3 regions of the Citrobacter koseri ATCC BAA-895 genome follow, and region 3 is predicted to be linked to each of the others. Evidence: predicted binding sites of a transcription regulator. Region 3 holds the regulator's gene; each other region holds the start of a gene.
The links. The regulator LexA, encoded in region 3, represses DNA repair genes until DNA is damaged. The targets are predictions, from matches to a motif close to TNCTGTATGTACATACAGNA.

Region 1 (10,090 bases), 1.3 Mb from region 3:
TGTGAGGGCCACGCGTCACGGTCAGCCCCCAGGTAATAAGCGGCGCGGCATCTTCCGGCCAGCAGGTCATGATGGGAATACGCTGTAAATCAACGTCGTCGCCAGAGAACACTTTCTGCTGGCACGGCGCGCCGCGTAGTCGTTTGGTCGGCATGTTCAGCACTTGCTTAAACTGCGGCAGCTTATCAAACAGGTCACGGAACCCTTTCGGCGGCTCCGGCTCTTTCAGAAACGCCAGCAGCTTGCCGACTTCGCGCAACGCGGTGACATCTTCCTGGCCCATACCCATTGCGACGCGTCTGGGCGTGCCAAACAGGTTGCACAACACCGGCATCGCATAGCCTTTGGGATTTTCAAACAACAGAGCTGGCCCGCCCGCACGCAGCGTACGGTCAGCAATTTCAGTCATTTCCAGATGAGGATCTACCGCAAGCGTAATGCGTTTGAGTTCACCCTGCTGTTCCAGCAGCGTCAGGAAGTCGCGTAAGTCGTGATATTTCATGGCGTCAGTTGTGGCCTCTTTGTAAGCGCCTCATTATACGGCGTTCATCATCGTGATGCTGTATTTTTGTTAAATTAGCGTGAACTCTGACGGTACAGGGGAGCCCGGGGGTTATCTACTCAATGAATTTCAGGTTGCGGCGAGGTAGCCAACAAAGAAGCAGCCTGAAATACAACGGGTATAATTAACTTAGCGCATGGCTTTTGTTATGCTTGCGCCCCGGACAAGCGGATAAGAGTTATTATGCAATCCTGGTATTTACTGTACTGCAAGCGCGGGCAACTTCAGCGTGCCCAGGAACACCTCGAAAGACAGGCGGTAAATTGCCTGACGCCGATGATCACGCTGGAAAAAATGGTGCGCGGCAAACGTACCGCCGTTAGCGAACCGCTCTTTCCTAACTATCTGTTTGTTGAATTCGACCCGGAAGTGATTCATACCACCACGATCAACGCCACACGCGGCGTCAGCCACTTCGTGCGGTTTGGCGCACACCCTGCCACCGTTCCGTCCAACGTGATTCATCAGCTTTCTGTCTACAAACCAGAAGGCGTTGTTGATCCCGAAACGCCCTACCCAGGGGACAGCGTGATTATCACTGAAGGCGCATTTGAAGGTCTGAAGGCGATTTTTACCGAACCGGATGGCGAAGCGCGCTCCATGCTGCTGCTTAACCTGCTAAATAAAGAGGTGAAGCAGAGCGTGAAAAACACCGCGTTTCGTAAAGTTTAAGCGCGCTTTAGAAGGCAATCCCAAACAGCGTTTTGACATTGGCATCCGTTGTGGCCGCCAGCCATTGCGGGTCTTCCCCGCGCCAGTGGGCAACGCGCGCAAGAATGTGCGCCAGATGCGCCGGTTCGTTACGCCGCGAAGCCGGTTTAGGCGTGAGATCGCGCGGCAACAGGTAGGGGGCGTCGGTCTCAATCAACAGTTTTTCCGCAGGGATGAAGGGCAGCAACTCACGCAATTCAAGACCGCGACGTTCATCGCAGACCCAACCCGTGATACCGATATAAAGCCCTCTGTCTATGCACTCCTGCATCTCCTCACGCGTACCGGTAAAGCAATGCAACACCGCGCCCGGGAGTTTATCCAGCCACGGCTCAAGCAGCGCCAGAAAACGCGCATGCGCATCCCGACAGTGCATAAAAACGGGCATCTGCAACTCAGCGGCAATGCGCAACTGCGCCTGGAATGCACGTTCCTGTTCTTGCGGCGTGGAAAAATTACGATTGAAGTCCAGACCACATTCGCCAATCGCCACCACATCCGGCTGTCTTGCCAGAGCGACGATCGCGTCTTCAGTTTCTGATTGCCACTGACTGCTGTCATGCGGATGTACGCCAGCCGTCGACCAGCAGCAGGCATAACGCTGCGCCAGTTTTTGCGCCTGCTGGCTTTCGTGCAGATTGGTTCCGGTCAGAAGCATACCCGACACCCCGGCCGCCAGCGCGCGCGTCACCACGTCATCGCGATCTTTCACAAATTGCGAACTGGTTAAATTAACGCCGATATCAAACATGCTTCCTCCCATATAACAACCGCCCTGACGGGCGGTTGCGTTTATTCTTCAGTTTTCCCGGCCTGCTCAGTCTCGGCCTCGTCATCTTCTTCTCGTGGACGTCGTTTACCGACATAGAAGCGAGAGAAGAACACGCCAACCTCAAACAGGCAGTACATCGGTATCGCCAGCAATGTTTGTGAGAAGACATCTGGCGGCGTCAGCAGCATCCCCACGACAAACGCGCCAACCACGACGTAAGGACGCTTCTTACGCAAGTCCTCAGGGGTAGTTACCCCCATCCAGCAGAGCAGGACAATCGCGACGGGCACCTCGAAAGAGACGCCGAATGCCATAAATAACGCCATCACAAAGCTGAGGTAACTGGCGATATCGGTAGAAACCTGTACGCCCTGCGGCGCGGTATTGGCAAGGAAACCAAACGCGAGCGGGAAGACCACAAAGTAGGCGAACGCCATACCGATATAGAACAGCAGCGAGCTGGACACCAGCAGCGGCACGACAAGACGACGTTCATGCTTATACAGCGCAGGGGCAATAAACGCCCATACCTGGTACAAAATCACGGGCGCAGACAGGATCAGCGACACCATGAAAGTCAGTTTGATAGGGGTGAAAAACGGCGAGGCCACGTCGGTGGCGATCATCGTCGCACCCTGCGGCATCTGTTCGATCAGCGGCGCGGCAACCATGTGATAAATGTCATTGGCGAAATAGACCAACGCCAGAAAAATCACAATAACCGCAATAATGCAGTTCAACAGACGCTTACGCAGTTCAATCAGATGCGTAATAAGAGGTTGGGTATCATCTACAGCCATGTTTACGATTTATCACTCGACGAGGGGGAGGATTCGACAACAGTCGCGGCGGATTTCTTTTCTGCGTCCATCTCGTTTACGGAAGCGGCTTCCGTCTGTTCAGGCTGCCCGGCATCAGCCGTTTCCGGTGTTTGCTCAGGAGAATTGGCCTGGGTTTCAGCGGCGGCAGGTGTAACCCCTTCATGCTGCGCTTCGTTATCCTTCACCACCGGATTATGGATGGTATGCGCTTCATCGCTCGCTTTTTCAGGATCGTTGGCGCTGTAGGAACGCTTCATCGACTCCGCGGCCTGACGAAGTTCATCCATCGAGGCTTTCAGTTCTGGAGTCAGGTTCTGGAGGCTCGCTTTTTCGACCTTCTTCAGACTGTCCTGAAACTCCTGGAGCTTCAGCTCCTGGGTCAGTTCATTCTGCACCGTGGTCGCAAGGGATCGCAACGCGCGTACCCAGCCCGCTACCGTTTTTACCGCTACCGGCAATCGTTGAGGCCCCAGAACGATGAGGCCGATCACGAACACCAACAGCAGTTCGCTAAAACCGATGTCAAACACGAATTATACCTGCTCTTTATCGTGACTTTTGGCGTCTTCTTTCTTCGCTTCGCCTTGCGCTTCACCTTGCTTATCAGCGATAGATTTAGCGGTAAAATCAGCGTCCTGACTGGTTTTATCCTGCTTCGCATCATCATCGCTCATCGCTTTTTTGAAGCCTTTAATGGACGCGCCAAGATCGGAACCGATGGAGCCGAGCTTTTTGGTGCCAAATAGCAGTACAACGATGACGGCAATGATCAACAACTGCCAAATACTGATACCACCCATACGAGTTCCTCTGTGATAGATGATGAATTATTAAGGTCGCATTATACACGACTTGCCTTGAGCGATGAAAAAATCAGCGAGTTTTACGCCAGCCAATCAGCCAGGCGACCAGGCCTCCGGCCATTAACCAGCAAGGCATCAGCCCCCATTCCGGGCGGCTGACAAGCAGGAATGTCCCACTTAACAACAACGTCGCGCCAATGCCCAGTAAATAGCGGGATTGTCCCTGACGCACATGATTCTCCTGAAGCTCGCGCGCAATCTTATCAACACTGTGCTGTAAATATTTGCCCTGGCGCAAACTGTCATACACCAGTTCAGGTATTTCTGGCATTTTTTCGACCCAGAACGGCGCTTTTTCCTTAAGTGCTCTGGTGAGCGCAGGAATGCCAACCTGATCTTTAATCCAGGATTCAAGAAACGGCTTCGCCGTTTTCCACAGATCCAACTGTGGATAGAGCTGGCGTCCAACCCCTTCAACATACAGCAATGTCTTTTGTAACAATACCAGCTGTGGCTGGACTTCCATGTTAAATCGACGCGCCGTATTGAAAAGGTTTAATAAAACGTGACCAAACGAGATTTCCGCCAGCGGTTTTTCGAAAATAGGCTCGCACACGGTGCGGATAGCAAACTCAAACTCTTCAACATTGGTATCCGGTGGCACCCACCCTGAATCCACATGCAGTTCCGCTACTTTGCGGTAGTCACGGTTAAAAAACGCGATGAAATTCTCCGCCAGATAGCGTTTATCCTCTTTGTTCAGCGACCCCACAATGCCGCAATCAATCCCAATGTATTTCGGATTTTCAGGATGCTCATAGCTGACGAAGATATTGCCAGGGTGCATATCCGCATGGAAAAAACTGTCGCGGAACACCTGGGTAAAGAAGACCTGTACGCCACGCTCAGCCAGCAGCTTCATGTTGGTGCCGTTCTTTTCCAGCGTCGCCACATCCGAAACGGGAATGCCGTAAATCCGCTCCATGACCATCATGTCCTGACTACAGTAGTCGGAATAGACTTCGGGAACATACAGCATGGGGCTGTTTTCGAAATTACGCCGTAGCTGGATGGCGTTTGCCGATTCACGCAGCAAATTCAGCTCATCGATCAGCGTTTTTTCATACTCGCGAACGACTTCGGTCGGGCGAAGGCGTCGTCCATCCGGCAGCAGGCGCGGCACCCAACGGGCAAGACGGTAGATCAGTTTTAAATCGGCTTTAATAACCGGCAGAATATCCGGGCGGATAACCTTAATCACCACCTCTTTACCGTTCGACTTCAGCCGCGCGGTATGTACCTGGGCAATCGACGCAGAGGCTAATGGCTGGATGTCAAAGTCATCAAACCACTCTTCAACAGGCAGGCCACCCATTGCTTCTTCAATTTGTGCTTTCGCCAGCGCGCCATCAAAAGGGGCGACTTTATCCTGCAATAGCGCAAGCTGATCGGCAATCTGAGGCGGGAAAAGGTCACGACGGGTGGAAAGCATTTGACCAAATTTGATCCACACCGGCCCCAGCTCCTGCAAAGCCAGCCTTAATCGTTCACCCAGCGGTTTGTCTTTATGCCGGTTCGGCATCCAGAATAATGAGTAACGCCATAACCGAAGCGGCAGCGTGATACGCATTTTGGGGATCAGCTCATCAAGGCCGTAACTTAAAAAGGTGCGAATGATGAAATAAAGGCGCCGTACTTCACCTGGCGTCATTTGGCCTCCAGTTTTTCCAGCCGTTTAGTCAGCGCGTCTACTGCACGCTCAACGGCTGCCGTTTCTTCTGCAAACCATGCCACTTCCAGCGGCCCAGGCGCCATACGCCACTCTTCAGTCATCGCCTCAGCGATATAACGCTGCTGACGCTGAATGTTATGACGTAAAAACTTAGCGCCGCCACGCAGGACTTTGCTGATCCCTTCCGCCGCGATATCGCCGGTATAAGGCGCTAAAAGCTCTGCGGGATCGAATTCCGCCAGATCGGCCAGCGCCACAAAATTCTGTACCACCTGAATATCGCCCTGAACCTCCAGCTCGCCGCTGCGAATAAGCGCGGTAAGCCGCTGGCGATCGCGCAATTCAGGCAACACGCTGGCATGTGTGATGACCGTGCAATCAGCCTCGCCTTCCCATGCCCCCAGCACATCGACCTGGCGTTCACTGAACACCAATACGAGCGGCGTCGAAAATCCTTTGAGCTCCACACGCAGCACCTTGTCCTGCAAACGCGCTCTGGCGGATTTCAGCGCCGGTGAACGGTACAGAAAGGTATTGAGCAGATTTTCGATTCCTGCGGTCACGAAGGGTGTAAAAGGCATCCCCGGTCTCCTGTCAGAACTTATAGCCACGATGCAGCGCAACAACGCCCGCCGTCAGGTTGTAGTAATCGACGCTTTCAAACCCGGCGTCCTGCATCATCGCTTTTAAGGTGTCCTGATCCGGATGCATACGGATAGATTCCGCCAGATAGCGGTAACTGTCCGCATCATTCGCCACGACTGAGCCAATACGCGGCAAAATGTGGAATGAATATGCGTCATACGCTTTGCTCAGCGGCTCGATAATTGGTTTAGAAAACTCAAGTACCAGCAAACGCCCGCCCGGTTTCAGTACACGGTACATGGAGCGCAGCGCTTTCTCTTTTTCCGTCACATTACGCAGACCAAACGAAATGGTGATGCAATCGAATGTGTTATCCGGGAAAGGTAGCGCTTCGGCGTTGGCCTGCACGTACTTAACATTGCCAATCACGCCAATGTTACGCAGCTTCTCGCGGCCCATTTTGAGCATCGAGTCATTGATATCCGCCAGGATAACGTTGCCGGTTTCGCCAACCAGACGCGAGAATTTGGCTGTCAGGTCGCCTGTACCGCCCGCCAGGTCAAGAACGGTCTGACCACGACGTACGCCGCTACAGTCGATGGTGAAGCGCTTCCACAAGCGGTGAATGCCAAATGACATCAAGTCATTCATGACATCGTACTTTGACGCCACAGAATGAAAAACGTGGGCCACCATGTCAGCTTTCTGCTCTTTAGCGACGGTCTGAAAGCCAAAGTGCGTCGTTTCTTGTGAATCTTCCACCATCTCAGTGCCTGCTCATCAATAAAATGTTCGAGAAGTGTAACAGATTGGGCCAATTTGCCCTACCCTTCAACCGGGCTCCGCTACCCCGAAGGAACTAGTGCGATTGCTGATTTACCCGCTCATCATCAGCACAAGGCGTATCCTGTTGATCTTCAGGAACCGCGCGTAAACGATACTCTTCATCCTGCGAGGTCGCACGTTCAACCAGATCTGGATTTATCTCGCGTTTGATTTCTACCCCCAGTTCACGAAAAGCCTCCGCCTGCGCCAGCACATTTCCACGCCCTGAGGAGAGTTTTTTCATGGCTTGCCGGTAGTTGTCCTGCGCTTTGTCCAGACTCTGGCCGATGGACGACATGTCATCGATAAATAAGCGCATCTTGTCGTAGAGTTTGCTGGCTCTGTCTGCGATGTGCTGCGCGTTACGGCTTTGATGCTCATAGCGCCATAAGTTGGCAATCGTACGCAACGCCACCAGCAACGTCGTCGGGCTGACCAGCATAATATTATTTTTAAGCGCTTCGGTAATCAGTTCGGGCTGTCTGTCCAGCGCCAGTAAAAACGCAGGCTCGACAGGAATGAACATCAGCACATAGTCGAGCGTGCGTAACCCCGGCAACTGCTGGTAATCCTTGCGCCCCAGCAAGCGAATATGGTTACGTACTGACGCGATGTGCTCCTGCAACGCGCTTTCGCGCGTGTACTCATCTTCAGCGTTAAAATAGCGCTCATAGGCAACCAGCGTCATTTTGGCGTCGATGACGACATCCTTCCCTTGCGGCAGACGCACAATGACATCCGGCTGCATACGCGAGCGGGCGTCATTTTCAATACTCACCTGGGTTTCATACTCATAACCTTCACGCAGACCCGAGGCTTCAAGTACGCGCGTCAGCACTACTTCTCCCCAGTTACCCTGGGTTTTATTATCGCCTTTCAACGCGCGCGTCAGGTTCACCGCTTCCTGCGTCATTTGCGCATTCAGCTGTTGTAGATTGCGGATCTCATGCGCCAGGGTGTGGCGTTCACGCGCCTCCTGACCAAAGCTGTCCTGCACCTGGCGACGGAAGCCATCCAGCTGTTCGCGAAGCGGCGTTAACAGGCTATTCAGACTCTGGCGGTTTTGCTCATCAACCCGGCGGTTGCTCTGCTCGAAGATGCGGTTGGCAAGGTTCTCAAACTGCTCGCTTAAGCGCTGTTCGCTGTTGATCATCTGGCGGATTTTATCTTCCGCATGCAGCTGAGTGGCCTCCAGCCGCGTGGTGACTTCACGCAGATCCGCTTCCAGCGAGGTGTTGATGTCCCGCAGATTGCGCAGTTCGTTATTGAGCAGTTCACACTCCTCGCGCCAGTGTTCGCTTAGCGCAACCTGCTGTCTTGCAGCGCTGAGCGACGCCACAATCTCTTCACGTTCCGCCAGCTGTTCGGCCTTATGCTGCGCCTGTTGATAACTGGCGATCAGCCAGCCTACCCCCACACCCGCCAGCGCCAACACGGCATACAAAATGATTGTGATATCCACCACGCCCCCTGCATCAAGGAATTACCCGCACAAAATAGAATTGTGCTGTATAAACGTCCAGTTTGAAAGGGTTTTCCTGCGAGGCGCTACGCAAAAAGAAAAGGCCGAACGCGTCGGCCTTTCGTGGGGAAGGGAAGAATTACAGCAGACGACGCGCTGCTTCCACGACAATTTTCACCGCATGGCTTTCGGTCTGTTTCATCGTTTCCGCATTCGGGATCTCTTGCTGAGTGCGGTTAACGATAACGCCCGCCACCATACCGGCACGCAGACCCTGGCTTGCGCACATGGTCAGCAGCGTGGCGGATTCCATTTCGTAGTTCATGACGCCCATCGATTGCCACTCTTCCATAGAACCTTTGAAACGACGAACGACGCGGCCAGAGAAGGTGTCGTAACGTTCCTGACCCGGATAGAAGGTGTCAGAAGAGGCGGTAACGCCAACGTGAGTGGTCGCGCCCACGGATTTCGCCGCTTCAACCAGCGCAGTCGTACATTCAAAATCGGCGACGGCCGGGAACTCCATCGGCGCAAAGTGCAGGCTCGCTCCGTCCAGACGTACAGACGCGGTTGTGACCAGCACATCGCCCACGTTGATATGCGGCTGAATAGCGCCAGTGGTGCCGATACGCAGGAAAGTACGAATACCCAGTTGCGCCAGTTCCTCTACCGCAATAGAGGTGGACGGGCCGCCAATACCGGTAGAGCAGACGATGATAGCTTTACCATCCAGCTCAGCACGCCAGGTGGTGAATTCGCGATGAGATGCCAGCTTAACCGGCTTTTCCATCAGCGCGGCGATCTTTTCCACACGCTCCGGGTCGCCAGGGACGATAGCCAGCGTAGCCCCTTGTAAATCATTTTTGGTGAGGCCGAGATGAAAAACATCAGACTTGGACATAAAAACTCCTCTGTGAATCGGGTTTGTCAGAAGAAGCAAAAAGACACTTTACCGAAGAGCTAAAAATAGTTTCGTGACGCTCATCACCATGAAGTAAATAAATTGCATTGAATTACCATAAAATAGTGATTTACATCACATAAACATATCAATACCGCGCACCATTGCACAAAAGATAGCCTGTTTCAGGCAATGTGATTTGTTGCATGCTGTCTATATTTAACATTGCGCTATTTCCTTAAGGGTACGGAGAATACCATGACAACGATACAACAATCTGGCTTTGCACCTGCTGCTTCCCCCCTTGCTACCACAACGGTTCACACCCCTGATGACGCCATTATCGCAGGCGTAACATCTATTCCTACTCAGGGTGATGAGATGCCCGCCTGGCACGCGCGGCCAAAAGTGAACGATGGCGCGTTACCCGTTGTCATTGTGGTGCAGGAGATCTTTGGCGTTCATGAACATATTCGCGACGTTTGCCGCCGCCTGGCGCTGGAAGGGTATCTGGCTATCGCACCAGAACTCTATTTCCGCGAAGGCGATCCGAATGATTTTGCCGATATCCCAACGCTGTTAAGCGGTCTGGTGGCCAAAGTACCGGACTCTCAGGTACTGGCGGATCTGGACCACGTCGCCAGTTGGGCCTCCCGCAACGGCGGCGATGTACATCGTCTGATGATAACCGGCTTTTGCTGGGGCGGGCGCATTACCTGGCTGTATGCAGCACACAATCCACAGTTAAAAGCCGCGGTAGCATGGTATGGAAAGCTGGTCGGGGACAAAACCCTGAACTCGCCCAGACACCCGGTGGATATCGCGACCGATCTGAACGCGCCGGTTCTGGGGCTGTATGGCGGGCAGGACACTGGCATTCCCGTGGATACCGTCGAAACCATGCGGCAGGCGCTGC
Region 2 (10,090 bases), 1.3 Mb from region 3:
GTGGCGGCTACGCCTTACCGGGCCTACAACAGTTGCGATTTCCTGTAACCCGGGTAAGCGCTAGCACTTCCCGAGCAGCGAATTATGCCTGACGCAGATTCTGCGCAGCTTTAACCATGTTCGCCAGCGCGGCGCGGGTTTCCGGCCAGCCGCGGGTTTTCAGGCCGCAGTCCGGGTTCACCCACAGACGTTCCGCCGGAATACGCTGAGCGGCTTTATTCAGCAGGGCTTCAATCCACTCGACGCTCGGTACGTTCGGCGAGTGAATGTCGTAGACGCCCGGCCCGATTTCGTTCGGGTATTCAAATTCTTCGAACGACTCCAGCAGCTCCATATCAGAGCGCGACGTTTCAATGGTAATCACGTCCGCATCCAGCGCCGCGATAGAATCCATGATGTCATTGAACTCGCAGTAACACATGTGGGTATGGATCTGGGTATCATCCTTCGCCACCGCAGCGTTGATACGGAAGGCTTCCACACCCCATTGCAAGTAAGCATCCCAGTCGCTGCGACGCAGCGGCAACCCTTCACGCAGTGCCGGTTCATCAATCTGAATGATGCCGATTCCCGCCGCTTCCAGATCGGCAACCTCATCACGCAGCGCCAGCGCAATCTGTTTAGCGATGGTTTCACGGCTCACATCTTCACGCGGGAATGACCAGCAGAGGATCGTCACCGGGCCGGTCAGCATCCCTTTCACCGGTTTATCAGTCAGGGACTGCGCGTATTTCGCCCACTCCACGGTGATCGGTTCCGGGCGGCTGACATCGCCAATGACGACCGGCGGTTTCACGCAGCGAGAGCCATAGCTCTGCACCCAGCCATTCTGGGTGAAAACAAAACCATCCAGATGCTCACCGAAGTACTCCACCATGTCGTTACGCTCGGCTTCACCGTGTACCAGTACGTCTAAACCTAAACGCTCCTGCTCAACGATCGCCTGTTTGATGTGTTCAGCGATGCCGGTACGGTAGTGATTCGCATCAAGGTTGCCCTTTTTGAAGTCCAGACGCAGGCCGCGGATTTCCGTCGTCTGCGGGAATGAGCCGATCGTGGTGGTCGGCCATGACGGCAGGTTAAAACGGTTACGCTGCGCCTGGGCACGTGCGGCATAAGGGCTGGCACGCTGGCTGTCCTGGGCGGTAATCGCCGCCAGACGTTTCTCCACCGCCGCGTTGTGCACGCGGGTGGAGTGGCGACGAGCCTGAATCGGCGCGCTCCACGCTTCAAGTTTTGCCGTGTCGCCGCTGTTCAGCGCATCGCGCAGCAGCGCCAGCTCACCGCATTTTTGCAGCGCGAAAGCAAACCAGCTCTTCACTTCCGCATCCAGACGGGTTTCGACGCTCAGGTCGATCGGGCTGTGCAGCAGAGAGCAGGACGAGGCCACCCACAGGTCGCGTTTGCCGACAATGTCCTTAATTTGCGCATATTTTTCCGTAAGATCGGCGCGCCAGACGTTGCGACCGTTAACCAGCCCCGCAGACAGCAGCCAGTCAGACGGCAAACGCTTGTGCAGTTCGGCAACGTCATCTTTACCGTGTACCAGATCAACGTGCAGACCCTGTACCGGCAGCGCGGCGATGGTATCCAGATTCGGCGTGACGCCTTCAAAATAGGTCGTCAGCAGCAGCTTCACCTGGCCTTGCAGCGCATCATACGCAGGCTTGTAAGCATCCAGCCATTCCTGCGGCAGTTCCAGCACCAGCGCAGGTTCATCAATCTGTACCCATTCAACGCCGCGTTTCGCCAGCTCGGTCAGTACCTGTTTGTAGACCGGCAGAATGTCGTTCAGCAGGCTCAGACGGTCGAACGACTCCCCCTTCACTTTACCCAGCCACAGGTAGGTTACCGGCCCCAGCAGTACCGGTTTCACCTTGTGACCCAGCGCCAGCGCTTCGTCCACTTCATCCAGAAGCTGAGTCCAGGTCAGTTTAAACTGCTGGCCCTTCACAAACTCCGGCACCATGTAGTGATAGTTGGTGTTAAACCATTTGGTCATTTCCGCCGCCGCAGCCGGTTCACCGGTCGGCGCGCGACCGCGGCCAATGCGGAACAGAGTGTCGATATCCACCGAGCCGTCGCTGTTCTGATGACGAGCCGGTACATTGCCCAGCAACAGGCTGGTGGTCAGAACATGGTCGTACCAGGCGAAATCGCCCACCGGCAGCAGGTCGATGCCCGCCTGCTTTTGTTGATCCCAGTGGCGCGCACGCAGTTCACGTCCAGTTGCCAGCAGGTCTTCACGGGTGGCGTTGCCCGCCCAGTAGCTCTCTTGCGCTTTTTTTAGCTCACGACGCAGGCCAACGCGAGGAAAACCGAGGGTGTGATTGCGGATTGTCATGTTTATTCCTCTCTTATTTCATTGAATCTGAATAAAAAACTCTAAATAGTTCGGCTTGCAGGAAGGCGGCAACGATGCGCATCCCCAGAAGCTTACTGAAGTAAGTGACTGGGGTAAGCGAGGAAGCCAACGCATCTGCAAGTCGAAATATGACGAGTTTTAGACGTCCAGATGTTTACACATCTATAATTGGCAGGTACTGTATATTCCTCAAGCGCAATTTACTCATGCCGAAGTGAAGGACTTTCATGATCGAGATTAAACACCTGAAAACGCTCCAGGCGTTGCGGAATAGCGGTTCGCTGGCGGCTGCGGCGGCTACGCTGCACCAGACCCAATCCGCCTTGTCTCACCAGTTCAGCGATCTGGAACAGCGCCTTGGCTTCCGGTTATTTGTCCGTAAGAGTCAGCCGCTGCGTTTTACGCCACAGGGGGAAATTCTCCTGCAACTGGCAAACCAGGTACTGCCGCAGATTAGCCGCGCCCTACAGGCCTGTAACGAACCACAGCAGACCCGATTACGCATTGCGATTGAATGTCATAGCTGTATTCAGTGGCTGACCCCGGCGCTGGAAAACTTCCACGCCAGGTGGCCGCAGGTTGAGATGGATTTCAAATCCGGCGTGACGTTTGATCCCCAGCCCGCGCTGCAACAGGGGGAGCTGGATCTGGTGATGACATCAGACATCCTGCCGCGCAGCGGGCTGCACTATTCGCCGATGTTCGATTTTGAAGTACGACTGGTGCTGGCGCCCGATCATCCGCTGGCCAGTAAGACGCAGATTACGCCGGAAGATTTAGCCAGCGAGACGCTGTTGATCTATCCGGTACAGCGCAGCCGACTGGATGTCTGGCGGCATTTCCTGCAACCCGCCGGCATCAGCCCGTCACTGAAAAACGTGGATAACACCCTGCTGCTGATTCAGATGGTCGCCGCCAGAATGGGCATTGCCGCCCTGCCACACTGGGTAGTGGAGAGTTTCGAACGCCAGGGGCTGGTCGTCACCAAAACCCTGGGCGACGGCTTATGGAGCCGCCTCTACGCTGCGGTGCGCGATGGCGAGCAGCGTCAGGCGGTGACTGAAGCGTTTATTCGCTCGGCGCGGAACCACGCATGCGACCATCTGCCGTTTGTACGGAGCGCGGAGCGACCCACTTCCGATGTACCCACAGGGAAGCCAGTATCACAAGCGCGCCTGTAATAAAACTCGGCCAGTGGGGCTGTTGATGCCAGATCGCCAGATTAACCAACAGTCCCGCAGGCACATGCATATTGTTCATGATGCCTAACGTACCGGCATCCACCTGGGTCGCGCCATAGTTCCACATGAAGTAGCCGATGCCCGACGCCGCCACGCCCAGGAAGATCAGAATGCTCCACTGTAGCGTCGTTTCCGGCATATTCTGCGCGTTCCCCAGCATAGACCAGGCGACAACGGCCACCAGAAACGCCCCAACGTAAAACCAGGCGAACGCGTTATGCTGCGGCATAGGCCGGGTTTCCATCAGACGCTTGTAGCCCACCATCCCGATGGCAAAACTGATATTGGAAAGCTGTACCAGTAGTAACCCCGTCCAGAAATGATCGGTAACCTGGTCGTAACGAATAATCCCAGCGCCGATGACCGCCAGCAACGCGCTGAAGGCATAACCCCAGCGCAGGCGACGCTTGCTCATCAAATCATAAATCAGCGTGATATAAAGCGGCGTGAGGACGGTAAACAGCAGCAGTTCGGAGACCGTCAGATAGAGATAGGCGCGGAAACTCAGCATATACATAATGCCAAGCTGCATCGCCCCCACCAGCATATACAGGCCAATGGTTTTTACGCTATGCCCACGGGTACGCAGAAATGGGAGAAACACCAGCGCTGCCAGCCCAACACGCACCAGCACCGCAAAATAGCTATCAACATGACCCGCGAGATACTCGCCGAACAGGCTAAAGGAGAAGGCCCACAGGATAGTGGTAATGATGAGTAGCGCCACAATGGATGTCTCTTTGAATAAAGGGCACCCATTGTAGCGGGGAGTTTAGTTGACAACTGGTCAACTAAAGAGCAATCGCATTACCGCAAAAAGAGCTTACGCAGATAATGCGGTACGGCATCGTCGGCATTGATGCCAATGATTTCCAGACCCGGATGCAGATCTTTCAGGCGCTGATGGGCATTGCCCATAATGCAGCCTTTCCCCGCCATCGAGAGCATTTCCGCGTCGTTCATGCCATCGCCAAACGCAATGCAATCCTGCAATTTGTAGCCCATCGCTTTCGAGACGGCTTCCAGCGCATGCCCTTTCGACACGCCTCCCGCCATCACTTCCAGACAGGTCAGCGTAGAGAAACTGACGTTCACGCGATCGCCCCAACGTGCGTTAATCGCCTGCTCCAGCGGCAGTAGTTTTTCATGCGCATCGCTGGTGAAGAACACTTTGCTGACCCCTTCAGGCTCCAGCATCGCCGGTTCGAACAGCGAATAGTGAAATACCGCTTCTTTGAAGAAACGCATTTCATCCGGGCGGTGGCGGTTCATAAACCACTCGTCATCGCGATAGACGTTAGTCACGATATCCGGGCTTGCATTCACTACGCCAAACAGATCGCTGGCGATGTCGCGGTCAAGGTTGTGGGTGAACACCAGGTTCCCGTCGGTGTCATGCACGCGCGCGCCGTTGGAGGTAATCATGTAAGACTTAATCTCAAGATTATCGCGGATTTGCCCCACATCGACGTGGTGACGGCCAGTCGCGAACACAAAATTCACGCCACAGGCGGTCAATAATTTCAGCGTCTCTTTCGCGTAAGGGGACAACGTGTGATCGGGAGAGAGCAGCGTACCATCTAAATCAGACGCAACAACCTGATACATAAGAAAATTAAACCTCAAGGCAAAGCGGTTTCCGCTGGATGAATTAGTTATGCCTGTCGAAAAATTCGACAATGGCGTTAAGCGCGACTGAGCGCATTGCGTCCTTTTCAAAAAGGATCTCATGGTACGCGCCTTTTATGACAAGCGGTCGCTCTCCCTCTACGGGATGGCCCGCTGCGGCGCGGATTTCACAAAAACGGTCATGCGCGCGGTTATCCACCACACGCTCTTCTTCAGCCTGAACGAGTAGCACAGGGGTTGCGTCATCACCCGCCCCCGCCAGAGCCTGCTCACCGGCCAGAATACCTTCACGCACCCAGTGGTAAGTCGGCCCCCCGACGCGCAGCCGGGGCTCATCGGCATAGAAACGTAAATTGCGCCGATAGCGCTGCCGACTGTGCGTTAGCACATTCATACTAAAAGGCAGCGCTCGCCAGCGCCCGGTGCCAATGGCATACCCTTCACGGATTCGCTGATGCCCCTCGGCCCAGTCAAGAATGTGGCGCACCATCCACTCCGGTAAGCGCATCACGATACCAAACATCGGCGCGCAAAGCGCGATGGCATCACACTGGACGGCGTTGCGTTGCAGGAACAGCGTGGCGATAGCGCCCCCCATAGAGTGCGCCAGAATATAGCGTTTCCGCCACGGCCCCGATTGCACTTCCTGCTGCCAGAATGCGGTTAAGTCATCGACATAATCGTTAAAATTGACCACATGACCACGGTGCGTATCCGACAGCAAACGCCCGGAGCGCCCTTGCCCACGGTGGTCGATGATGAGGACATCAAAACCAAGATGGAACAGGTCATACGCCAGTTCGGCATACTTTACGTAGCTTTCAATGCGACCTGGACAGATGACGATGACACGATCGTTTTTCTGTGCGTGAAAGCGGACAAAGTGTACGGGAACGTCGTCCACGCCCGTGAATTCTGCTTCTTCCCGCTGACGCCAGAAATCTGTCAGTGGCCCCATAGAAAAAGCAGCGAACGCGTTTTCTCTCGTTTCCCAGTCCTTTTGCTGCTGAAACATCGGGTATCCAGCCTCGTTTACCAGGTAAAAATCGTTTTCTTTATGATGCCTGACACAATACAGCGACAGTAGGGTATTGTGGCATAAAAACAGACAATCAGGGAGTTCCTCATGACCTTCGAATGGTGGTTCGCTTATCTGCTGACATCCATTATTTTGAGCCTTTCTCCCGGCTCCGGCGCCATCAATACCATGACCACGGCAATCAGCCACAGCTATCGCGGCGCAACGGCGTCTATTGCGGGTTTGCAGACCGGGCTTGGCATTCACATCGTACTGGTTGGCGTGGGCCTGGGGACGCTGTTTTCACGTTCCGTCGTCGCATTCGAAGTCCTGAAATGGGCGGGCGCCGCTTATCTGATCTGGCTGGGTATCCAGCAATGGCGTGCCGCAGGCGCTATCGATCTCAACACGCTGGCGCACGCGCAGTCCCGAAGCCGTCTGTTCAGGCGCGCGGTATTTGTAAACCTGACCAACCCAAAGAGCATTGTTTTTCTCGCCGCGCTATTTCCGCAGTTTATCAAGCCGCAGGAGCCGCAGCTGATGCAGTACGTCGTGCTCGGCATCACAACCATTGTCGTTGATATCATTGTGATGATCGGTTACGCGACGCTGGCGACACGTATCGCAGGCTGGATTAAAGGGCCGAAGCAAATGAAGGCGTTGAATAAGGTATTTGGTTCGCTGTTTATGCTGGTGGGTGCGCTGCTGGCGTCCGCAAGGCATGCCTGAGAAATTGCCGGATGGCGCTAACGCTTATCCGGCCTACGATAATTAACGCGAAATAATCAGGTGAATGCCGAAACCGGCAAACAACGCACCGGCAAAGCCGTCGATCCACTTCGCCAGACGCTGATAACCGCGACGCATTTTCGGTAGCGCGAACAGGCTGGCGACCACGGTAAACCAGGCCAGCGTTTCCACGATAATCAACGCGAAAATACCCCAGCGCGCGGCTACGCCGACGTTATCGCCAACGAACAGTGAAAAGACCGATCCGAAATAGATGATCGCTTTCGGGTTCGCCAGGTTCGTCAGCAAACCTTTCACAAAGCTACGACCGCTTTGCGCCAGTTCAATCTGCGGCGCAGGCGCGGCGACGTCCTGTTTTTTTAGCGCGCCACGCAACATCTGATAGCCCATCCAGCACAGGTACAAACCACCACCCACCATAATGATGGTATGCAGCCAGGCCATTTTCTCGATAATCAGATGCAGGCCGAGCAACGCAACGCCCGCCCAAACCATGACGCCGCAGGTAATACCCAGCACGCCCATCATCGCTTCCTTGCGTGAGCGGCTCACGGCGGTTTGAGAGACAAAGAAAAAGTCCGGTCCAGGACTCATTAACGCAACGATATGCACCATCGCTACGGTGAGAAATAGCATCAACATAAAAATGACTCGCGGGGGAATAGTTTACCGAGTCACCATCCTGGCACTTTTTTACCTGGCTGACTACTCTTCGTCGTCACCATCGACATGCGCGCGGATCAGCGCCATAAACTCTTTACCGAAACGCTCCAGCTTGCGCATGCCGACGCCGTTAACGCTCAGCATTTCACTCGGCGAAACCGGCATCTGTTCGGCCATTTCAATCAGCGTCGCATCGTTAAAGACGACATACGGCGGGATATTCTCTTCATCGGCAATGGCCTTACGCAATTTGCGCAGTTTGGCGAACAGTTTGCGATCGTAATTGCCGCCGAAAGATTTCTGCATCACTCGCGGCTTCAACGCGACGATACGCGGCACGGCAAGCTGCAACGGCACTTCGCCACGCAGCACCGGACGCGCCGCTTCGGTTAACTGCAACGCCGAATGTTGGGCAATATTCTGCGTAACCATACCCAGATGAATAAGCTGACGAATCACGCTGACCCAGTGCTCATGGCTCTGATCGCGACCAATGCCGTACACCGGCAATTTGTCATGAGCTAAATCGCGGATACGCTGATTGTTCGCGCCGCGCAATACTTCCACCACATAGCCCATACCAAAACGCTGATTAACGCGATAAATCGTCGACAGGGCTTTACGCGCATCCATCAGGCCGTCGTACTGTTTTGGCGGGTCGAGGCAAATATCGCAGTTGCCGCAGGGTTCCTGCCGCCCTTCGCCAAAGTAGTTCAGCAGCACCAGACGACGACAGGTCTGCGCTTCGGCAAACGCCCCCATCGCGTTCAGTTTATGCCGTTCAATATCCTGTAGCTGCCCGGCGGGTTTCTCCTCCAGACAGCGGCGCAGCCACGCCATATCAGCCGGATCGTAGAACAGCATCGCCTCTGCGGGCAGGCCGTCACGCCCGGCGCGGCCGGTTTCCTGATAGTAGGATTCAATGTTACGGGGAATATCGAAATGCACCACAAAACGCACGTTAGGTTTGTTAATGCCCATACCAAATGCGACGGTCGCCACGACGATTTGCAGATCGTCGCGCTGGAACTTCTCCTGCACATCGGCGCGCACGTTATTTTCAAGACCGGCATGATACGCCGCCGCGCTGATGCCGCGACTTTGCAGACGTGCGGCGGTGTCCTCCACCTTCGCCCGACTGTTACAGTAGATGATACCGGACTTGCCGCGCTGTTCCTGCACATAGCGCATCAGCTGATCGAGCGGCTTAAATTTCTCCATCAGCATGTAGCGGATGTTCGGACGGTCAAAGCTGCTGATCTGGATTAACGGATCGTTCAGCCCCAGCAGGCGAACAATATCCAGTCGGGTGGTGTCATCTGCGGTGGCGGTCAACGCCATAAACGGCAGGGAAGGAAAACGCTGGCGGAGCTGACCGAGCGCGGCGTATTCCGGGCGGAAGTCATGCCCCCACTGCGAGATACAGTGCGCTTCATCGACGGCCAGTAAGACCGGATTCCAGTGCGCCAGATGCTCAAGGAAGTTATCCAGCATCAGGCGCTCCGGCGCAATATACAGCAGGCGAACCTGCCCGGTTCGGCAACCGGCCATCACCTCATGCTGCTGTTCACGGCTCTGCGTCGAGTTCAGGCACGCCGCCGCCACGCCGTTTGCCAGCAACTGGTCGACCTGATCTTTCATCAGGGAGATAAGCGGCGAAACGACAACGGTGAGTCCGTTAAGCAGTAAGGCTGGAATCTGGTAACACAGGGATTTGCCGCCGCCGGTCGGCATGACAACCAGGCAATCACGACCCGAGACGACCGTCTCAATGATCTCTTCCTGGCCTGGGCGAAACTGTTGGTAGCCAAAGGTTTCCTGTAAAACCTGTTTAGCCCCCAATTCCAGATTCAACACTTCCGCCTGCGCCACATTAACCCCGTTTGCCTGAAATAAAAACAGGCGCTATTTTCAGCGCCTGCGAAAGAAACTGCAATGTTTTAAACACAATCATTGCGCAGATCAGAATATGTCATTCAGCATAACACCCACGCCGACACGCGTCTGATTAAAGTTATAGTCGATTAACGATTCGCCATAGCCACTGTATACCTGGGTATAGAGGCGCACATGTTTCGTCATCGGGTAACTTAACCCCACTTCCGCCCCGCCGTAACCGGTATTCCAGTTGTACTGGCCTTTAGCGCTCAGCACCGCATCTCCCAGGTGATAGCCGATTTTAAGCTGATAGTAGCCCATATATTTAGTGATATCGGGGTTATCGCCGGTGCCGCCAACGACGTACCACGGTTTCACTTCCATCAGCCAGTTACCGTTTTGCGCCATCAGACGCGTATACAGGCGGTTCCAGCTCCGCGAAGTCGGATCGGAACGCCCGTTGGAGTTATGGTTATACCCCATCTCCACATCGCGCAGCGTCCAGCCTGCAAAGTGGTAATCCGTGGCAAAGCCGAGGAACAACTG
Region 3 (10,090 bases):
CAGTGACTTTATGGGCTATTCCTCCCGGTTCAATTTACCCACTTACAGAAACCAGTGACAGACGCGCCGCCGTGCAGGTATTGCTTTTTGCATAAAACGGTTATGTGTAGCAACCAGGGCTGTGTTATGAGCTGCTTCTCGGCGTTTTACGCAGAACATGGTAAAGTAGAAGATTGACCTTTCACGCAATCCGAGGTGCCACATGGAAAAGACCACCACGCAAGAGCTTTTAGCGCAAGCTGAAAAACTCTGTGCGCAACGCAATGTGCGGCTGACACCCCAGCGCCTCGAAGTGTTGCGTCTGATGAGTCTGCAGGAAGGCGCGATCAGCGCCTATGACCTGCTGGATCTGCTGCGTGAAACGGAGCCGCAGGCCAAACCGCCGACGGTGTATCGTGCGCTCGATTTTCTGCTTGAGCAGGGTTTTGTTCACAAGGTCGAATCCACCAACAGCTACGTGCTCTGTCACCTGTTCGATCAGCCGACCCATAGCTCGGCCATGTTTATCTGCGACCGTTGTGGTGTGGTAAAAGAGGAGTGTGCTGAAGGCGTGGAAGACATTATGCATACGCTGGCGGCAAAAATGGGGTTCGCTCTGCGCCATAACGTGATTGAAGCACACGGGTTATGCCCGGCGTGTGTGGAAGTCGAAGCATGTCGCCACCCCGGCGAGTGCCAGCACGACCATTCTATTTTGGTGAAGAAGAAACCACGTTAAATAAATCGGGCGGCTAATCCGCAGACGCCGCCCAAAGCAAGTACGTTGAACAGAGGGGAGTACGTCCTTGTACTCACGGGCAGGAGAAGTTGATTACCAGCGGTAGTCGTTACGGTTTTCCCATTCTTTCACTTCTTTTTCCGCCTCATCTTTTGCGTAACCATAGCGTTCCTGGACTTTACCCACCAGTTGATCACGCTTACCTTCGATGACTGTCATATCGTCATCGGTCAGTTTGCCCCATTGCTCTTTCACTTTACCTTTAAACTGTTTCCAGTTGCCGCCGATTTCGTCTTTATTCATCATCAAGTCCTCATCGTTCGGTTGTGAATAGCGGGAGAACGTCGCTCAAACGCATTACGTTTTCTGCTGAACGTGAGATTAATTGTAGTCAGTGATTCGGCCTTCGTTTTTTAATTCAGAGTTTTTAACCACCGGACTCAGGCAAACCAGGTCCCTTTTCGCCAGTGTCGCCGCCAGATAAATGCCAGAGAAAGCCCACGAAGCGCCAGAAAAACGGTTAGCGCAAGCCACAGTCCGTGGTTCCCCAGCAGCGGTATCGTCAGTAGGGTGAGCGCAAACCCGGCTGCGGCGACAGCCATGCTGTTACGCATTTCAGCCGCCCGCGTCGCCCCGATAAACATACCGTCCAGCAAATAGCACCAGACGCCCACCAACGGCAGAATCACCTGCCAGATAAGATAGCGATCGGCCAGAAGCTGAATCTGCGGCAGCGAAGTCAGCAGTGCGATGATGTACTCACCCGCCAGCACATAAACCAGCGCAAACAGCAGCGCCACAATTCCCGACTGGCGACACGCCGCCCGCCATACGTCCAGTAGCTGGCTGCCGTCCCGCGCGCCATAAGCCTGACCCGAATGGGCTTCTACCGCATAGGCAAAGCCGTCCAGCGCATAGGCAGTAAAGGTCAGCAACGTCATAAGAACGGCATTCACCGCAATGATATCGCTTCCCATACGGGCGCCCAGTACCGTGATTGCGCCAAAACAGAGTTGCAGCAGCAGCGAACGCAGCATGATGTCGCGATTAAGCGCCAGCAAACGACGGAAGTTCCCGCGCCAGGCCTGTTTCAACATACCGGGAGAGACACCGCGCAAACGAAGGACTTTGCGTACCATCAGCAGACCAATTAACAGCGTGGCATATTCAGCGATGACCGTCGCCAGCGCAGCCCCCTGCACGTTCATGTGCAGCCCCATAACCAGCCACAGGTCGAGAACGATGTTCAGGATATTCCCGACAATCAGCAGGATAACCGGCGCACGGGCGTACTGAACGCCAAGCAGCCAACCAAGCAAAACCAGATTCGCCAGAGATGCCGGGGCACTCAGCCAGCGGATCGCCAGAAAGCGTCTTGCCTGCTCCAGCACCGCTTCGCTACCGCCAACGATATGCAATGCCAGATCGATAATCGGCGTGCGCAGCAGCGCAATCAGCGCCCCCGCGCTCAGCGCCAGGATGAGTGGTTGCACCAACGCTCTCGCCAGCGCTTGCGGATTTTTCGCGCCAAAGGCCTGCGCCGTTAACCCGGTAGTGCTCATGCGTAAGAAGAGCAACAGCATGAAAAGGAAGCTGGTTGCGGTTGCGCCAATGGCAACACCACCCAGATAGACGGGGCTATCGAGATGACCAATAACAGCCGTATCCACCAGACCCAGTAAGGGAACGGTGATGTTGGAAAAAATCATGGGTAAGGCGAGGTGCCAGAGTGCTTTGTCAGAGGATGTGAAGAAAGGCATGCAGATGAGCCTGAGAAAAAGTCAAATAAACCAATCGATTAATCGCCGGATGGCGGCATAAATGCCTTATCCGGCCTACGGTACTATGGGTACATTTGCTGGATGGCGGCGTAAACGCCTTATCCGGCCTACGGTACTACGGGTACATTTGCCGGATGGCGGCATAAACGCCGTATCCGGCCTACGGTACTATGGGCACATTTGCCAGATGGCGGCATAAACGCCTTATCCGGCCTACGGGGATATTTGTAGGCCTGATAAGCGCAGCGCCATCAGGCGTTGTGCCAGCGCCTGATTACAGCCATTCACCGTTACGGATAACGCCTACCGCCAGTCCTTCGATGGTGAAGCTCTGCTCACGCAGGTCAACCACAATCGGTTTAAATTCGCTATTTTCTGGCAAAAGTTCAACTTTATTGCCCTGTTTTTTCAGGCGTTTTACCGTGACTTCATCGTCAATACGCGCCACAACCACCTGGCCGTTACGGACATCCTGGGTTTTATGCACTGCCAGCAGATCGCCGTCCATAATTCCGATATCTTTCATCGACATGCCGCTAACACGCAGCAGAAAATCAGCATTGGGTTTAAACAGCGAAGGATCGACCTGATAATGGCCTTCGATATGCTGCTGCGCCAGCAGCGGTTCACCGGCGGCGACGCGACCGACCAGCGGCAACCCTTCTTCTTCGTCCAGAAGCAGGCGAATACCGCGCGATGCGCCGGAAACAATTTCAATCACCCCTTTACGCGCCAGCGCTTTCAGGTGTTCTTCAGCGGCGTTTGGGGAACGGAACCCCAAACGCTGCGCGATCTCCGCACGCGTTGGTGGCATACCTGTCTGGCTGATGTGATCCCGAATGAGATCAAACACCTCTTGCTGCCTGGCCGTTAACGCTTTCATTCCGCCCCCTGGGTGTATATACAGTTATGCTGTGAGTATATACAGCTAAAGGTGATTTTGGAACCATAAACTGCGCAGAAAACAGGAGTTTTATACCGTTATGGAATCTTTATCGAAAAAACCTTAGCGGAAATGTGACCATAGCAGGAGACCCCAGGTCATCAGCGCGACGAAAATAGACAGCAGCACCGCCGCAGACCCCATGTCCTTCGCGCGACCGGAGAGTTCATGGTATTCAGAGCCAATACGGTCAACAACAGCTTCAATGGCGCTGTTAAGGATTTCAACAATCATCACCAGCATCACAGAACCAATCAGCAGTACGCGAGTAATGGCATCCACATCCAGCCAGCAGGCAATCAGCACACCTGCCAGCACGGCGATGCTTTCCTGGCGAAACGCCGCTTCGTTGACCCATGCGGCGCGAAAACCTTTCCAGGAATAGCCTGCGGCTTTAATGATTCGGGTGAATCCAGTGGTATTATTGGCCATTAAAAGAACCTTTTTGCATTATTAGCGTCAATGAAATTATATCGTTGGCCCGTATGATTCGGGCGACGGCAACGCAGCGCGAAGTATGACGGGATACACCAGAAATTCACCAGACTTTCTGATATCCTTGCAGCGCATTTGCATTATTAACCAGAGGCTTTACATCGTTTATGTCCGGCTGGCCACGAATTTACTACAAATTACTGAATTTACCATTAAGCGTGCTGGTAAAAAGCAAGTCTATTCCGGCAGATCCTGCCCCGGAGTTGGGGCTTGATACATCGCGCCCTATTATGTACGTATTGCCGTACAACTCCAAAGCAGACCTGCTGACGCTGCGCGCCCAGTGTCTGGCGCACGATCTTCCCGACCCGCTGGAGCCGCTGGAGATCGACGGAACGCTGCTGCCGCGTTATGTCTTTATTCACGGCGGGCCGCGTGTCTTCACCTATTACACGCCAAAAGAAGAGTCCATTAAGCTTTTCCACAACTATCTCGATCTCCACCGCAGCAATCCCGATCTGGATGTGCAAATGGTGCCGGTATCGGTGATGTTTGGCCGCTCTCCGGGGCGCGAAAAAGGAGAAGATAACCCGCCTTTACGTATGCTGAACGGCGTGCAGAAATTCTTTGCCGTCTCCTGGCTGGGACGCGACAGCTTTGTTCGTTTCTCGCCGTCCGTGTCTTTGCGCCGGATGGCTGACGAACACGGCACTGACAAGACAATCGCGCAGAAACTGGCGCGCGTGGCGCGTATGCACTTCGCCCGTCAACGTCTGGCGGCGGTCGGGCCGCGTCTGCCAGCCCGTCAGGATCTGTTTAACAAGCTGCTGGCTTCAAAAGCCATCGCTCGCGCCGTGGAAGATGAAGCGCGCAGCAAAAAAATCTCCCATGAAAAGGCGCAGCAAAACGCCATTGCGCTGATGGAAGAGATTGCCGCCAACTTCTCCTACGAGATGATCCGTCTGACCGACCGTATTCTGGGCTTTACCTGGAACCGTCTTTATCAGGGGATTAACGTCCATAACGCCGAGCGCGTTCGTCAGTTGGCGCACGACGGGCATGAAATTGTCTATGTGCCCTGCCACCGCAGCCATATGGACTATATGCTGCTTTCCTACGTGCTGTATCACCAGGGGCTGGTGCCGCCGCATATCGCTGCGGGCATCAACCTGAACTTCTGGCCGGCGGGTCCGATTTTCCGCCGTCTGGGCGCGTTCTTTATTCGTCGTACCTTCAAGGGCAACAAGCTCTACTCCACCGTTTTCCGTGAATACCTGGGCGAGCTGTTCAGCCGTGGTTACTCAGTCGAATATTTCGTCGAAGGCGGTCGATCGCGTACCGGTCGTCTGCTCGACCCGAAAACCGGCACGCTGTCGATGACCATTCAGGCGATGTTGCGCGGCGGCACGCGTCCTATCACGCTGGTGCCGATCTACATCGGCTATGAGCATGTGATGGAAGTGGGCACTTACGCCAAAGAGTTGCGTGGCGCGACGAAAGAGAAAGAGAGCCTGCCGCAGATGCTGCGCGGTTTAAGCAAACTGCGTAATCTGGGCCAGGGCTACGTCAACTTTGGCGAACCGATGCCATTGATGACTTACCTCAACCAGCATGTGCCGGAGTGGCGTGAATCCATCGATCCTATCGAGTCTATCCGCCCGGCCTGGCTGACACCGACGGTGAATAACATTGCCGCCGATCTGATGGTGCGCATTAACAACGCCGGTGCAGCCAACGCCATGAACCTGTGCTGCACCGCGCTACTGGCTTCCCGCCAGCGCTCTCTGACCCGTGAGCAGCTGACTGAACAGCTCGACTGCTATCTGAGTCTGCTGCGCAACGTGCCGTACGCGGCGGATTCTACGGTTCCTGCGCAGAGCGCCAGTGAACTGATCGACCACGCCTTGCAGATGAACAAGTTTGAGGTCGAGAAAGACACCATCGGCGATATCATCATTCTGCCGCGCGAGCAGGCCGTGTTGATGACCTACTATCGCAACAACATCGCGCATATGCTGGTTCTGCCTTCCCTGATGGCGGCCATCATTACCCAGCACCGCCACATCTCGCGTGACGCGCTGATGCAGCATGTTGACGTGCTCTATCCGATGCTGAAAGCGGAACTGTTCCTGCGTTGGGAACACGATGAGCTTGCCAGCGTGATTGACGCGCTGAGCAGTGAGATGCAACGTCAGGGGCTGATCGCCGTACAGAACGATGAGCTGCATATCAATCCGGCACATTCTCGCACGCTGCAACTGCTGGCGGCTGGCGCGCGCGAAACGCTGCAACGCTATGCCATCACCTTCTGGCTGTTGAGCGCGAATCCGTCGATCAACCGTGGTACGCTGGAAAAAGAGAGCCGCACGGTCGCGCAACGTCTTTCCGTTCTGCACGGCATTAACGCGCCGGAGTTCTTCGATAAAGCGGTGTTCAGTTCTCTGGTGCTGACTCTGCGTGATGAGAAATACATCAGCGATACCGGAGACGCCGAGCCTGAGCAGACGATGAAGGTGTATCAGATGTTGGCCGATTTGATCACGTCGGATGTGCGTCTGACCATTGAGAGCGCAACGCAGGGCGAGTGACAATAAAAAGCCGGGTGGCGGCTTCGCCCTACCCGGCCTACATTCTGCGCAATATGTTATGTAGGCCCGGTAAGCGCTACCGGGCTTTTTTTCAACCAACGTAACTCATCGCCAGCCCTAAAAACAGCACCAGGCCGACGTAGTTATTGTTCATAAACGCTTTAAAACAGGCTTCACGTTCGCGCCCGACAATCAGTTTCTGCTGATACACAAACAGCGCGCCAGCCACCAGCACCGACCAGTAATACCCCCAGCCCAGCCCGTTCAGCCAGCCAATCAGCGCCATTAGCGCCAGCACCGCAATCTGCAAAATCCCGATAATAAGTTTGTCATGTCGCCCGAACAGAATGGCCGTCGATTTAATGCCGATTTTCAGATCGTCGTCCCGGTCAACCATCGCGTACTGCGTGTCGTAGGCTACCGCCCAGAGGATATTGGCCAGGAACATCAGCCAGCAGCTCAGCGGCACGGACTCACTCACCGCCGCAAACGCCATAGGAATAGACCAGCCAAACGCCGCGCCCAGCACAACCTGCGGCAAATGGGTGTAACGCTTCATGAAGGGATAGACCCACGCCAGCGCCAGCGCCGCAATCGACAGCAGAATGGTCATCGTATTCAGCGTTAACACCAGCAGGAAGGAGAGCGCTACCAGTACGACAAACAGCGTGCGCGCCTCTTTCTCCGTGACCGCCCCGCTGGGCAACGGTCGGTTGGCCGTGCGTTTCACATGTCCATCAAACTTACGATCGGCATAATCGTTGACCACGCAACCGGCGGCGCGCATTAACCAGACCCCGGCGACAAACACCGCCAGAATCCACAGTTGCGGTACTCCCGGCGTCGCTACCCACAGCGCCCATAATGTCGGCCAGAGCAGCAGTAAGGCGCCGATTGGCTTATCCGTACGCATCAGGCGGTGAAACGCCAACAGCTTATTCTGCGTCAGACTCCACTCCATTTTGTTTTCCTCTTAATACAACGGTGATGCGGGCAAAAACAGCTCGGTAAGCATCAGCGGCTTACCGCTCAGACGCAGGCGGGAACGACGCCCCCACAGTGCGGCATCACGACCAATCTCAATAAAATCTCGGGTCAACGTTGATGATGTAAACAGGTAGCGCCCTAACGGCGTTTTTCCCAGATTTTGTAAGGCCAGCTCAGGGCCGCACAACGTTGATTCAGGCACGACGGTACGCCCGGCAAGCCAGGGTTCGCCGTCTGCACATAACAAAATTTCACGTAACCAGTAGCGGGATTCGACCGGTAGCAGCGCCACCTCTTCAGCCACTTCATGTGGACCAACAAACGCTTCCCGAAGCAATGTCACGCTTACCCGTTTCCCTTCTTGCTCAAAACGTTTGGTCATGGAATCTTCCAGAAGTAACCAGTCGAGCAACCGGGAATCCAGCGCAGGAATCTCTTTAAAATAGCGCAGCGCACGCAGTTGCGTTAACGCAGGGTGTGACATGCCGTACTCTCCGTTTCATAACGTAAAGGCATTGTATCGCAGAAAAGAGATTACGGGAGGCGTAAACATAATTAAGTGATCGGTTGCGCAACAGAAGTGTAACAACTCGCATGGAATGCTAAAAAAAAGGTGCGCCAGGAGACGCACCAGTTGTTGCAAAATCAGCAATGTGGGGAGACGCTTACCCCTTGCCTTTTACACTGCTGATAAACGTGGAACGGGCAGATGTCGATCCCAGGCGTTCGGCTTCATCAAGCAGTTTCAGAGCTTTATCAACGTCACCTTTCGCTACCGCGTCCTTAATCGCATTGTTGAAGTAGCTTTCCGTGTCGTTCAGCATTGGCTCGCTTTTCTTCGCCGGGGCAGGCGCTGGCGCGGCAACGGCTGGTGCGGTATAGGCGGTCGCCGGTGCCGCAGTATTGCCGACGGTGACCGGTCCCGGACCGGAAGAACCAAACAGCGGGCCAACCAGTACGCTGGAGCTGCTGTTGGTTTTCACTTTCAGTTTCAGCAGGCCATCAGTCGTGTGGCGCGCGATCGGATCGGGAATATCCGGGACGGCATTACCCACGCCTTTCGCATACGCTTTTGCCGGGTCAAGCAGCGTGGTGGTCTGCTGGAGATCGTTATTGGTGGTAAACACCAGAACGTACAGCTTCTGCTGGCCCAGCGCAGGCGTCAGACGCATCACCCCTTCCAGACGATCCGCGCTCATCACGCCGGGGGCCTGGTAGGTAAAGTAGCTGCTGGGGAAAAACGCTGAAGGCGTCAGGTTCTGGTCGAGAATCAGCACGTTCGGTGCAAATACGCTGGTTTGTTTGTTAACTTCGCTGCTCAATGTCAGCGTGAGCTCACCGATGTTCGCCGGTACGCTATACGCGGCAACCGGGCCTGTAATACCGGCGACGTCAAGCCGCTGACCACCGGTAGAAAGCTGTGTGGACTGCGTACTGGACTGGTCGACAGGCGTCCAGGTGAGTTGTTGTAGTGCGGCGGTCGGAATCGCAGGCGCTGCGCTGGTGTTTTGCGGAACATAGTTTACATCCGCCAGGCTGATGCCTGGTGCGCTTGCCAGCAACCCCGCCGATAAACAAAGGGCGACGAGACTTTTCTTCATTTTCATTGTTATCACCTCAGATAGCACGGGTTCAGCGGTGGCCAGGCAATAGCGCGCTAAACCGCGAGAAACGGTGCAGATAATGCCGGATAGCGGCTACGCCTTATCCGGCCTGCATCTCGTTACCGGGGGACTTGCGCCCCCCTCGTTATGTCACGTATTACCACCAGATTTCCATCTGGGCGCCGAAGGACCACTCATCGTTGTCGCCACGGCTGGTTGTGTTGAAGCCGGAGTTATTCGATGCGGCATAACGCAATGTGTTATCGCCATCTTTGATATAGCCCCATTTCTCATCCCACTTCGCGTAGGTTGCGAAGAGACGGATGGCCGGGCGGGACCAGATGCTGTCGCCAGCCTGCCATTGTTGCGCCAGGGTGATTTTGTACTGGTTGTTGCGATCGCCAGTCTGCTGAGATTTGACGTTGTCGTAACCGACTTCCAGCAGGGTGCTCATGATCGGCGTCCATTTGAACATCGGACGAACGCCTACGGTCCACCAGTCAGTACCCAGATCGTTATCCAGGTCCTGTTTCTGGAACATACCGACGTACATCAGGTCCCAACGGTCGCCCAGAGAGATCGCCCCGTGGTCCAGAATACGCCACAGCTTACCGTTGTTATTGACGTAACGATCGACATAATGGAGCTGATCGTCGCCTTCGCCGATATCAAAAGTCGAGCCGTAAGAACCCTGAGGAATACCTTTACCCTGCGTGGTCATCGCGTCAGTGGCGTACTGAACCACAAACTTGTTGTAGCCCTTCAGCATGCTCTGGGTATGTTCAGCAGTGAACATCCAGCCGTCTTTAGATGCGCCGTCAGCCAGACGATAATCGTCAGTGGTGTTTGCACGACCATAGTCGACACCCAGTTCCAGCACGCCGTCCGGGTTCGTTTCCAGACCGGCTAAACGCACGTCGAAGACGTCGTTGGCGGTGTCTTTAGAAGAGTTGTAAATATCCTGGCTGCTGAAGGTGTAGGAACCACCGGCTTCCTGAGAGCGGGTCGCTGCCAGAGACAGTTTACCGAAGCCC

Region 1: rmuC (DNA recombination protein RmuC) is a predicted target of LexA. The motif match lies at 8,317-8,336, and genes of this name have one in related genera.
Region 2: metR (HTH-type transcriptional regulator MetR) is a predicted target of LexA. The motif match lies at 2,542-2,561, and genes of this name have one in related genera.

Annotation. Positions count from the first base shown of each region.
Region 1 covers NC_009792.1:163,858-173,947, reverse strand. The annotation lists gene ubiD (4-hydroxy-3-polyprenylbenzoate decarboxylase) at 1-502, opposite strand, end outside; gene rfaH (transcription/translation regulatory transformer protein RfaH) at 746-1,234, shown strand; gene tatD (3'-5' ssDNA/RNA exonuclease TatD) at 1,242-2,024, opposite strand; gene tatC (Sec-independent protein translocase subunit TatC) at 2,066-2,845, opposite strand; gene tatB (Sec-independent protein translocase protein TatB) at 2,848-3,396, opposite strand; gene tatA (Sec-independent protein translocase subunit TatA) at 3,400-3,666, opposite strand; gene ubiB (ubiquinone biosynthesis regulatory protein kinase UbiB) at 3,740-5,380, opposite strand; gene ubiJ (ubiquinone biosynthesis protein UbiJ) at 5,377-5,982, opposite strand; gene ubiE (bifunctional demethylmenaquinone methyltransferase/2-methoxy-6-polyprenyl-1,4-benzoquinol methylase UbiE) at 5,996-6,751, opposite strand; gene rmuC (DNA recombination protein RmuC) at 6,846-8,273, opposite strand; gene udp (uridine phosphorylase) at 8,413-9,174, opposite strand; gene CKO_RS00780 (dienelactone hydrolase family protein) at 9,433-10,090, shown strand, end outside.
Region 2 covers NC_009792.1:153,602-163,691, reverse strand. The annotation lists gene metE (5-methyltetrahydropteroyltriglutamate--homocysteine S-methyltransferase) at 83-2,344, opposite strand; gene metR (HTH-type transcriptional regulator MetR) at 2,593-3,546, shown strand; gene CKO_RS00765 (carboxylate/amino acid/amine transporter) at 3,434-4,333, opposite strand; gene yigL (sugar/pyridoxal phosphate phosphatase YigL) at 4,414-5,214, opposite strand; gene pldB (lysophospholipase L2) at 5,258-6,250, opposite strand; gene rhtB (homoserine/homoserine lactone efflux protein) at 6,362-6,982, shown strand; gene rhtC (threonine export protein RhtC) at 7,025-7,645, opposite strand; gene recQ (ATP-dependent DNA helicase RecQ) at 7,709-9,538, opposite strand; gene pldA (phospholipase A) at 9,629-10,090, opposite strand, start outside.
Region 3 covers NC_009792.1:3,599,854-3,609,943, forward strand. The annotation lists gene zur (zinc uptake transcriptional repressor Zur) at 203-718, shown strand; gene CKO_RS16540 (CsbD family protein) at 812-1,021, opposite strand; gene dinF (MATE family efflux transporter DinF) at 1,159-2,478, opposite strand; gene lexA (transcriptional repressor LexA) at 2,774-3,382, opposite strand; gene CKO_RS16555 (diacylglycerol kinase) at 3,506-3,874, opposite strand; gene plsB (glycerol-3-phosphate 1-O-acyltransferase PlsB) at 4,045-6,465, shown strand; gene ubiA (4-hydroxybenzoate octaprenyltransferase) at 6,557-7,426, opposite strand; gene ubiC (chorismate lyase) at 7,439-7,936, opposite strand; gene malM (maltose operon protein MalM) at 8,118-9,059, opposite strand; gene CKO_RS16580 (maltoporin) at 9,214-10,090, opposite strand, start outside.